One region of the Brevibacillus sp. genome, then DNA from elsewhere that is predicted to be linked to it. Evidence: riboswitches for the same ligand, from Rfam matches in the RefSeq annotation. Region 1 holds a riboswitch; each other region holds the start of a gene.
What was found. Region 1 has a riboswitch for cyclic di-AMP ahead of DEP07_RS17650 (quaternary amine ABC transporter ATP-binding protein). Riboswitches for the same ligand answer to the same signal wherever they lie in the genome.

Region 1 (3,271 bases):
ATGCTGGCATCGTCTGCATCAAATCTAGCAACGGCATGACCAGCTTCGTGAAAGTATCGCTTCGCGCGCAGGCAATACCCGCAGGAATCCCTACAGTGATGGACAACAGGGCAGAAGCAATAACCAAGCCGAGCGTTTCGACCGTTTCATCCCAGTACCCCAGATTGGCAATGAGAAACAGCCCAAGCAATGTGAAAAACATCGAAGATCGCCCGCCAAATACCCAGGCCAGCGCCCCGAACAGCAAAATGAGAATAACAGACGGTATCGCAGCCAAAACCTCGGTAAAGTACGTGACCATTCCCGAAATGATGATCGCGATCGGATCGAACAAAATGCCTTTGTGCTGACCGAGCGCCTCAACGATTCGTTCCACCCACTCACCGATCGGCAACTTAGGCACGGAATCCATGAGGCATCACCTCTGCTCCCTGCTGCGGATTGACCTTGCCGACAAGCCCGCCGAGCACCGCTCCCTTGACAATGACGCCCAACAGACGCCGCTCCTCACCCACGACAGCAATCGGAACGTGCAAATCTGCCATCAGAGGAAACAGGCTGTTCAGACGGGCATCTGGCCCCACGCTGGGGATATCTTTTTTCATCATGGTTTCAAGCGACTCGCCCGTATTGATCGCAAGCGAAACGTCATAGGCGGTAACAAGCCCAAGCAATGTCCGCTTTTTGTCTACGATGTACAGACTGGATACCCCGTTGTCCATCATGAGCTGGAGGGCCACCCTCGCACCTTTGTCAGGAGTAATCGCTTCTGCCCTTTTCATCACGTGTTTTGCCACCAGCACTTTGGACAAGTCTGCATCCTCAACGAATTTTTTCACGAATTCATCCGCAGGATCGGTCATGATTTCTTCGGGACGCCCGACCTGGATGAAGCGACCGTCTTTCATCAGGGCGATCCGGTCACCGAGCCGCAATGCCTCATGCAGATCGTGAGTAATGAACAAAATAGTCTTTTTCATCGTTAGCTGAAGCTCTAGCAGCTCATCCTGCATGTCTTTTCGAATCAGCGGATCAAGGGCACTGAACGCTTCATCCATCAGCAAAATGTCGGGATTGTTGGCGAGCGCCCGGGCCAGGCCGACCCTCTGCCTCATTCCGCCGCTCAATTGATCAGGGAAGGCATTTTCCCACTCGGAAAGCCCGACGAGCGCAAGCGCTTCGCGTGCTTTTTCTTGCCTCAATCCATGCGGTACTTGCTGAATCTCCAAACCGAATTCGATGTTTTCCCGTACCGTTCGCTGTGGGAAGAGCGCGAAATTTTGAAAAACCATGCCGAGCTTTCTCCTGCGTACCTCGCGCAAATGAGCCGGCTTCATACCAATGAGTTCTTCGCCATCGATCTGAACGCTCCCAGTGGTTGGCTCAATCAGGCGGTTGCAAAGTCGGATCAAGGTAGATTTGCCGCTGCCTGACAGCCCCATAATGACGAAAATTTCGCCCTCTGCTACCGAGAAGCTGATCTGGTTCACACCGATCGATTGCCCTGTCTCTTTAAAAATTTGCTCCTTTGTCCATCCTTGCTCCAACAGCTTTAACGCTGCCTGCGGCTGCTTGCCAAACACTTTCGTCAATTGCCTGACTGTCATTTTGGGCATGAGCCTTTCCTCCCTTTCTTGTTTTCCCAAATGAAAAAACCTGCGAAGTTCCGCTTCCAACCGGACGAACCACCTGCAGACGCTGCCGCTTGTGTACGCTCGATTTTTGCAGAATAACGCAGGCTTACCTAATACCTGGCGCCCCTGTGCAAAAGGCTCCCTGTACGCTGTCTTCCTGATTTCGCTGTTCGTTTTTTGGTTTCATGCACCGGGTTTATGCCGAAATTCATTTGCCGCCCGCCATCCTCGCACATCGACATGCACGCGTATGACAAAAGCCACACATGAAAATCGCCATAAAAAATAGACCTATTTCATCCTTTTTCTCAAGAACAAAGGTCCCAAAGAAAAAGTCTGAAATGGCCTATAAACGCGCCCGAAGAGGACCGCTCCTCTTTTTTCGCATCATTGCCCAGACTTCATCGCTTCATGAACCTTCCCTGCTTTGGCCGACGAGGTTAGCTGACGGGTAGGATGGCAGAGAAGACTTATCTCATCCCTCCTGATTGCTCAGGATTAACCCCAAAAGATTGGTTCCCCCGCTTCCGGGTTGCCCCGGAACTAGGCCGTATGAAATGTTTGAATCAGATTCGGTAATGTGATTTGATTATACGCCTGCTGCCAATTATTGTGAATGCTCGCTTCTGCCTGCTTGCCTCATGCTTGATCGTTCTTTATTTATATCCTGACATTAGCTATCGGTTGCTCACCAATGAAAGCTATTTCGCCTGCTTTCCAGCTTACACGCAAATGCTCACCAGTACAGAATCATCGTAAGCAAACCGCTCGCTAATATCGGTGACCACTTCCCATTCCTCTTCCCCGACGCGAATCGAGTAAATCAGCTCCCGGCCCTGAAACTGGACGTGAGCGACCTTGCCCATGATCCCGTCCGCGCCTTGTTGCCAGGTGGACAGCTTCAACTGGTCCGGGCGAACAGGCAATACTTGCTGATCGAAAAAAGCGGAAAAATCACGCGAAACGGTGATCGGCAACGATGACGCTCCCTGTTTTTCCAGCAAAAAGGTGTTCGCGGCAGCCCAGTTCCCTTTTAAAAAGTTGGCTCTGCCGACAAACTTGGCGACAAACGGCGACTCCGGGGCGTAGTAAATGTCGTGCGGAGTGCCTGCCTGCTCAACTCTGCCGCCCTTCATCACGACAATGCGATCAGCCATGGCCAGTGCCTCGGATTGATCGTGCGTCACATAGACAATCGACGTACCCAGTTCGCGGTGAATGAACTGGATTTCTTTTCGCATCTGCATGCGCAGCTCGGCGTCCAGACTGCTCAACGGTTCGTCCATCAGCAACAAGGTCGGATTGAACACGATGGCGCGCGCCAGCGCCACACGCTGCTTTTGCCCACCGGAAAGCTGACTGGGGAACCGCTCCTCCATACCGCCCAGACCGACCATCTCCAGCATCTGGGCTACCCGCGCTTTCGGGTTTTGCTTGTACGCTTCCGGCACCTGCTGTTGATGCTGCAAAGGAAACGCCACGTTTTCGTAGACCGTCAAATGCGGCCAGAGGGCGAACGACTGAAACACCATGCCAATCCGCCGTTCTTCCGGCGGCTTGCGCTTGGCCGCGCTGGCTACACACTCGTTGTTGATCCAGATTTCTCCGCTTGTCGGGGATTCGAACCCGGCAAGGAG
Region 2 (3,271 bases), on a different contig from region 1:
CATCGTATTAACAGGGTTCGGAACCGTAGGCAAGCAAATCGCGCGACTGCTGCAAGAACGTAAGGACCGTTACCGCCAGTTGTACCAGGCCGACGTCAGGCTTGTCGGCGTCGCCCGCTCAATTGGCAGCTTATACGATCCGCATGGACTTGCGGAAGAGGGCTTGAACGCATTTGCCCAAGAAAAGAAAGCGGTTGATTCGGCATGGAACGCCGAAGCATGGTTGGCGAAAACAGAAGCGGACATCTTGATCGAAGCCGGGCCGTCCGATGTCCAAACGGGAGGAGCGAGCCTTGGCTTTATCCGCCAGGCGCTTACAAAAGGAATGCACGCCATTGCCGTGTCAAAAGGTGCGCTCGTCGTCGATTACAGCGGCTTGTCCGCTTTGGCAAAAGAGCAAGGCGTCCAGTTGAAAATCAGCGGGGCGACTGCGGCGGCTTTGCCGACCATCGACCTGTTTACCTACAATTTGGCTGGCTGTGAAATCAGGCACGTAGAAGGCATTTTTACCGGAACGACCAATTTTGTGCTGACGAGCATGATGGAAGAAGGGATCAGCAGCGAAGAGGCGATCCGGCGGGCGCAAGCGATGGGAATCGCAGAGCCTGACCCGACATATGACATCGAAGGCTTTGACACCGCATCCAAGCTGACGATTTTGGCCAATGCTGCGTTCGCTGCTCCAATCAAGCTGTCCGACATCCCGCGGGCCAGCGTACGCGAGGTGACACCAGAACAAATAGCGGAGTGGAAACAAAGCGGGCGTGTGCCCAAGCTGGTCGGGACGATCAGGCCGACTGCGGACGGGATTCAAGCGGCTGTAGAATTGAAAGCGGTTGAAGCGAGCCACCCTTTTGCCCGTGTAAAAGGCACTACGAAGGCGATTCGGGTCGAAACCGATGTGATGGGAGAGGTGATGGTGGTCGGCGGGAAGTCAGACCCTGTAGCAGCGGCAGCCGCAGCGCTGAAAGACCTGGAACATATTCTCAGCAAGTAAAAGCGCAGTTCCTAAACGGCAACAGCTCTGAGCAAGCTTCGTCTCTTTTCCAGCGATCGGCAGGCATGTATTTGCTGCTTTCACGCGCATACTACCGATGTACCACAAACACAAACTATATCCAAATTAGCGGCGAGGGGGCCATACGATGAAACAATCATCTGATGTCAATGCCGAACTGCAACAAGTTTCTGCCTATCCGACCAAACAGAAGATGAACCAAAAGGATGTCGCTCTGTTTGACGAGCAGAAAGGTTGCGGCTGCACCCCCGAAGCGAAAAACGCGGCAAATACGGAGCAAGGCTAGCTCCACACGAGAAAAGCCGGGTCTCTTTGTGCGAAGAGAAACCCGGCTTTCGTGTGAAACGATTGTTTTATCCGATAAATTCTTGAACCCAGTAGCCGTTCGTGTATCCGACACCGATTTTGGTAAAGGCCGGGTTCATAATGTTTTTGCGGTGGCCATCACTGTTCATCCATTGCGTCATGACTTCTTCAGGGCTGCGTTGACCCATGGCGATGTTCTCGCCCGCAGTCATATAAGAGATGCCAAACTGCTTCATCATGTCAAATGGCGAACCGTACGTAGGGCTTGTATGGTCGAAGTAGTTGTTGTTCGACATGTCCGCTGCTTTTGCAAGTGCCACTTTGGACAAAGAAGCGTCCATCGTCACGGGAGCCAGTCCTGCTTTTGCGCGTTCCTGATTGACGAGATCAGCGACTTGCTTGGCGAAATCTCCTGTTTTAGCCTGGTCAGCTTGTCCGGTTGGAGCCGCAGGTGTAGTTGCAACTGGTTGCGCAGGTGCTTGCGGTGCTGTTTGCGCTGGTTTTTGTACGGGCTTTTGCACTGGCTGCTGCTGAACAGGTACTTGCTTTACTGGTGGAACAACAACCTGATTTTGCTGGGCATTGGATGCAAAAGGCAATTGTCCCGCATATGGAATCCATTGATAGGAAAATTGATATGGTGTACTGTTACCGTTTTTCAACGGGCAGTTTGCGGAAGTTGCAGCAGAAGCAGAAGTAGTAAATCCGGTCAAGGCCAAGCCCAATCCCAGAGTCATGGCGATGGCAGTAGCTCCAAAACGTTTCATATTCACATCGTCTCCTTTTTTTGGCCTACGAGGTTAGTTGTCGGATTCGGGTTGAGAAAACAACCCTACGCTCCTTCGAGCGATTCACCCCATAGCGGATTTTGTTGATCCGCGTAAAAGATCCCCCGCACTTCCATTCGTGAGGAAGTTTCGGCGTATTGGTTTGGCATGACCCAGAATATCAGACCATCCCGCCCGAAATAAAGGAGTAATATCTGCCAATCTGCTGGAAACGTTGGTGCTAGTGCGTTTATTTCGCTTCGTCTTCGTCGTCCTTCCACGCTGTCAATCCGCCGAGCAGCGCTTTTGCCTCATATCCGTGCTCGCGCAGCAAAGCTGCCGCTTTTTGGGCTTTATTTCCCGTTGTGCATACAGTGATGATCTGTCTTTCTTTGACGGCCCGTTCTGTTTCTTCATCTAATAGTTTGTCGCCCTGCGCAAGCATGTGCACGTAAGGAACATTTCGCGTGTCAGCGAATTTGCTTTCCACACTGCCTGTCTGAAATTTGGCTTCGTCGCGAACATCAAGGAACAAAATCGGAGTACCCTTTTCCAAAAGTTGCTTGATTTCTTGCTTTGTATACACTTCTTTTGACATGAATCATCCCTCCAGAACCTTAGTGTATCAGGTGAGAAACGGGCCGTGTAGCATCTAAATAGTTGATTATAGCGTATTTGTATGATAGAATGATAGTATTACTTGAATAATTAAGCCTAATTCATCGAGGTGCATAATGATGCTGATGGATAACGTTTTTGGATTCCCGATTCACACTGGCGCGGTCATCGGAGCCGCAAGGATGGGAGAGAGGAAGGGCTTTCGTCGTTTTAGGTTTTCAAAAAGTTTTGGTTTTAACATGGCAGTTCCGTCCTATGACACTTTCATATTGTCGAAGTAGAATAAATTCACATATCATGAAGGCGTATTGCAATCAGATGTTGGAGTATTTCTTCATGATATGTGAGCTTTATTTGCCTCGGTAAATATGACTGCATATTCAAATTGACTTTTGGAGGTTTTTTTACATGCAATCGAACGGAACAGTTAAATGGTTTAACGCAGAAAAAGGTTATGGCTTTATTCAAGTAGAAGGCGGAGACGACGTTTTCGTACACTACAGCGCAATCCAAGGTGACGGCTTCAAAACTTTGGAAGAAGGTCAACGCGTTCAGTTCAACA
Region 3 (3,271 bases), on a different contig from region 1:
CAATCTCGCCTTCACGGGGAGGCTCTTGCTGAAAATGGTATTCTGCCACGACTTTCAGGTCGCTTTTCGTGGTGGAAGGGAGGGACAGCTTCAAGGAGTAGGCTTTTGACGGCCTGTGGTAAATCGTGTTGCCGCTCGCGTCCTTCACGACCATCCGGTACATGACGTCTTCTGGCAACTGCTTCTCCAGCTCCTGGCGCTCGATCGGGTCCTTGAAGTTGCTGGAGCGCAGCAGTTGGTTGACCCGGACCTTTTCTGCCTGGTACTGGTTGTGACGGTCGTTTTTCAACTGGTCGATGATGATGTCCTGAAAAACGAACTTGAACAGCAGGATGTTGAGCGTAATCAACGCGATAAAAGAAAGAAACAGTTTTTTGCGGAGGCTCATCTAAAGCTTCTCCCCGATGAATACGTAGCCCGTCCCCCACTGAGTTTTGATGAATTGCCGCTCTGTTTCCAGCTTCTCGCGCAAGTTTTTGATGTGTACCGTCACCGTATTGAGCGAGCCGTAGCCATAGCCCCAGACGCGGTCGTAAATTTGTTCCCGCGTGAAGACGATACCCGCATTTTCAGCGAGAAAAGTCAGCAGTTGAAACTCTTTCGTGGACAACTCGATCTTTTGGTTGTTGACGTAGACGGAATACGTTTCTTTATGGATTTCCAAATCCTTGAACTTCAAGACCGTGATCGGGGAACCGGAGGCGTCTTTTTCCGGCTGCTCCTCGGTATGCTTGCGGATGCGCTCGTAGCGGCGCAGATGGGCGCGTATGCGGGCGAGCAGTTCTTCCGTGTCAAACGGCTTCGTAATGTAATCATCGGCCCCGATTTCAAAACCGACTACTTTGTCTACGGCCTTGCTTTTGGCGCTGAGAAACAAAATAGGCAAGTCCCATTCCCGACGGATTTGCGAGCACAGCTCGTAGCCGCTCATGTTAGGCATCATGATATCGAGCAGAATGAGATTAGGCCGCTCTCCCTGGCTGAGCAGGGCAAGTGCATCCTCGCCATTTTCCGCAGAGGAGACCTGAAAGCCTTCGTTTTCCAAAATATCTTCAAGCAGTTCAATAATCTCCTGATTGTCGTCAACGATTAAAATGTGATCTTTCACCGGAATTACCCCCAGTTACTTCTATTAATAAGTGGACAAGTGTCATGGCAAAAAAAGAATCAGCCTTGTCTATCATAACATGCTTTCACAGAATAGGAACAAGTATCCCTTCATTCATGCTTATTTCCTTATAAGTAAGGGCACCTAATTAGACCTGGTACTAAATTTCGTCAGAAAAAGCCAGAGACGATTGTCCCTGGCTCTTATGTTTTTGCCGAACTACTTCTTTTTTGGTTGATTTTCCGGCAACGATGCAGCTTGCACCGCGTTTTCCTTTTTCGGAGTGTCCGCCTTTGCTTCCAGAACAGGCGAGCTGATGCGCTTGGCACCAACAAAACGCTTGCTCCAGTAGTACGGGTCGTTCAACTTGGTGTTGACGACTCCGCGGCCGGATTCCGAATGCACGAATGTGCCGTCCCCGATGTAGATGCCCACGTGAGAGATGCTTCGTCCGTTTGTATTAAAGAACACAAGATCTCCTGGTTGCAAGTCTTTCCGTGCAACTTCTGTACCGTACTCATATTGAGAGGCAGAATTGTGCGGCAGGTCTACACCTAACGCGTCAAATACGTAGCGTGTGAAACCGGAGCAGTCGAAGCCTTTTTTGGATGTGCCTGAAGATTTGTAAGGAACGCCGTACAGATCATCGACAACCTCTTCGAGTGTCGTGTTCTCCGCCGCATGTGCAGCGCCCGCTCCCATAGCAAGCAATCCAGCCATAAATAAAGATAGTACCACCTTGCGCAAAAGAAACTGCTCCTTTCGTGAGCCTACGAAGTTAGCTGAAGGGTTCGGTCGAAAGGACGCCCTAAGTTGCCTAACGCAACTATTCACCCCAAAAAACTGGTTCCCCCGTTTCCGACATGCGGAATTCGGCTATTTTTCGATGTTTTTTTACACGCACTCTACGAAGATTCGCTGCTTGTCCGATTTTTCCTTTTTTTTGACTGCTTGTTCATATTTTTGTCACAAAATCCTGTCTAAAGGTGTAACGTTTTGTTTCGACATTGCAAGAGCGGTTGGAATGGGGCGAAAACAGGCTCGTCCGATTATGGCAGGAAGTGCTCTCCGTCCAAGGACGGAGGGAAAAACCAACCGCACGCCCGTTATGGAAAGCCTATCCGGGGGGCTACAATAAGGGCATAAGTTAGCAAGCACCACATGCACAAGAGAATAGGAGGTAAGCGAGCAATGAGTGAACGGTCTGGAAAGGTTTTGCTCGGGCTGGTTCTCTTGCTAATCGGCGGGTTGGTTCTGCTGGATCAAATCGGAATCGACTTCGGTGACCTGATCGGGCTTTTGATTCCCGGGGTCATCATGCTGTACGGCGCTCGAAAGATTATGGGACAATCCGGTTCGCGTTTCTGGGGAATCGTGATCTTCCTCTTCGGGTTCCTGATGCTGATTGGCAAGCTCCATCTGCTGTTCCACGGCTTACTGGCCATTGGTGTGATTTATCTGGGGTATCGCTTACTGCGCCCCAGTCATGTCCCCAAAGAAGCGCCACCTGCCTGGGAGCGTCAGTGGGCCCAAAAAGTATTGAAAGAAGACGCGCTGGACGCCTGGGAAAAAGATGTGACCCGTCGCCAGCCATAGAGTTGCTCAAGTCGCGAGAGCTTTTGGATGAAATGACACGATGTGATATGATGAGGAGGAAATAAACATGAGTATTTTTAAACGTTTGCGTGACCTGACAGTAGCTTCGGTGAATGACGCTTTGGATTCGATGGAAGATCCGGTAGTCATGCTGAATCAATACATGCGAGATATGGAAGTGGAAATCGGACAAGTCGAAGTGGCTGTCGCCCGTCAGGTAGCACTGGAAAAGAAATTCCGCCAACAACTGGATGAAGCGAACACACTGATCGACAAACGCGATCGTCAAGTGAAGCTCGCTCTGACAGAAGGGGAAGATGAACTTGCTCGCCGTGCACTTGCAGACAAAAAGCAATACGAAGCGCGTGCAGCAGAGTATGAGACACTGTACCTGGCAGCATCCGAGGCAGCTACGCAAATGCGCGAGAAGCTGGCTGAGCTGAAGGAAGAGTTCTATAAAATGCGTGCGAAAAAATTCACGCTGATGGCTCGGGCACAGGTAGCTCGTACACAAAAGCAAGTGAATCATGCCGTAGTGGGAATCGGAAATCAGTCCGCAGGCCGTGG

Region 2: linked by a shared signal. The riboswitch ahead of DEP07_RS21620 (CAP domain-containing protein) and the one ahead of DEP07_RS17650 (quaternary amine ABC transporter ATP-binding protein) in region 1 are both predicted to bind cyclic di-AMP.
Region 3: linked by a shared signal. The riboswitch ahead of DEP07_RS10175 (C40 family peptidase) and the one ahead of DEP07_RS17650 (quaternary amine ABC transporter ATP-binding protein) in region 1 are both predicted to bind cyclic di-AMP.

The regions. Positions count from the first base shown of each region.
Region 1 covers NZ_DOTK01000056.1:27,670-30,940, reverse strand. Annotated here, with positions in the region: gene DEP07_RS17655 (ABC transporter permease) at 1-412, opposite strand, end outside; gene DEP07_RS17650 (quaternary amine ABC transporter ATP-binding protein) at 396-1,616, opposite strand; cyclic di-AMP (ydaO/yuaA leader) riboswitch at 2,048-2,194, opposite strand; gene DEP07_RS17645 (ABC transporter ATP-binding protein) at 2,357-3,271, opposite strand, start outside.
Region 2 covers NZ_DOTK01000072.1:112-3,382, reverse strand. Annotated here, with positions in the region: gene DEP07_RS21630 (homoserine dehydrogenase) at 1-997, shown strand, start outside; gene DEP07_RS21625 (hypothetical protein) at 1,146-1,304, shown strand; gene DEP07_RS21620 (CAP domain-containing protein) at 1,372-2,091, opposite strand; cyclic di-AMP (ydaO/yuaA leader) riboswitch at 2,099-2,257, opposite strand; gene DEP07_RS21615 (rhodanese-like domain-containing protein) at 2,342-2,689, opposite strand; gene DEP07_RS21610 (cold-shock protein) at 3,118-3,271, shown strand, end outside.
Region 3 covers NZ_DOTK01000036.1:47,699-50,969, reverse strand. Annotated here, with positions in the region: gene DEP07_RS10185 (sensor histidine kinase) at 1-388, opposite strand, end outside; gene DEP07_RS10180 (response regulator transcription factor) at 389-1,108, opposite strand; gene DEP07_RS10175 (C40 family peptidase) at 1,328-1,855, opposite strand; cyclic di-AMP (ydaO/yuaA leader) riboswitch at 1,860-1,996, opposite strand; gene DEP07_RS10170 (LiaF transmembrane domain-containing protein) at 2,300-2,704, shown strand; gene DEP07_RS10165 (PspA/IM30 family protein) at 2,772-3,271, shown strand, end outside.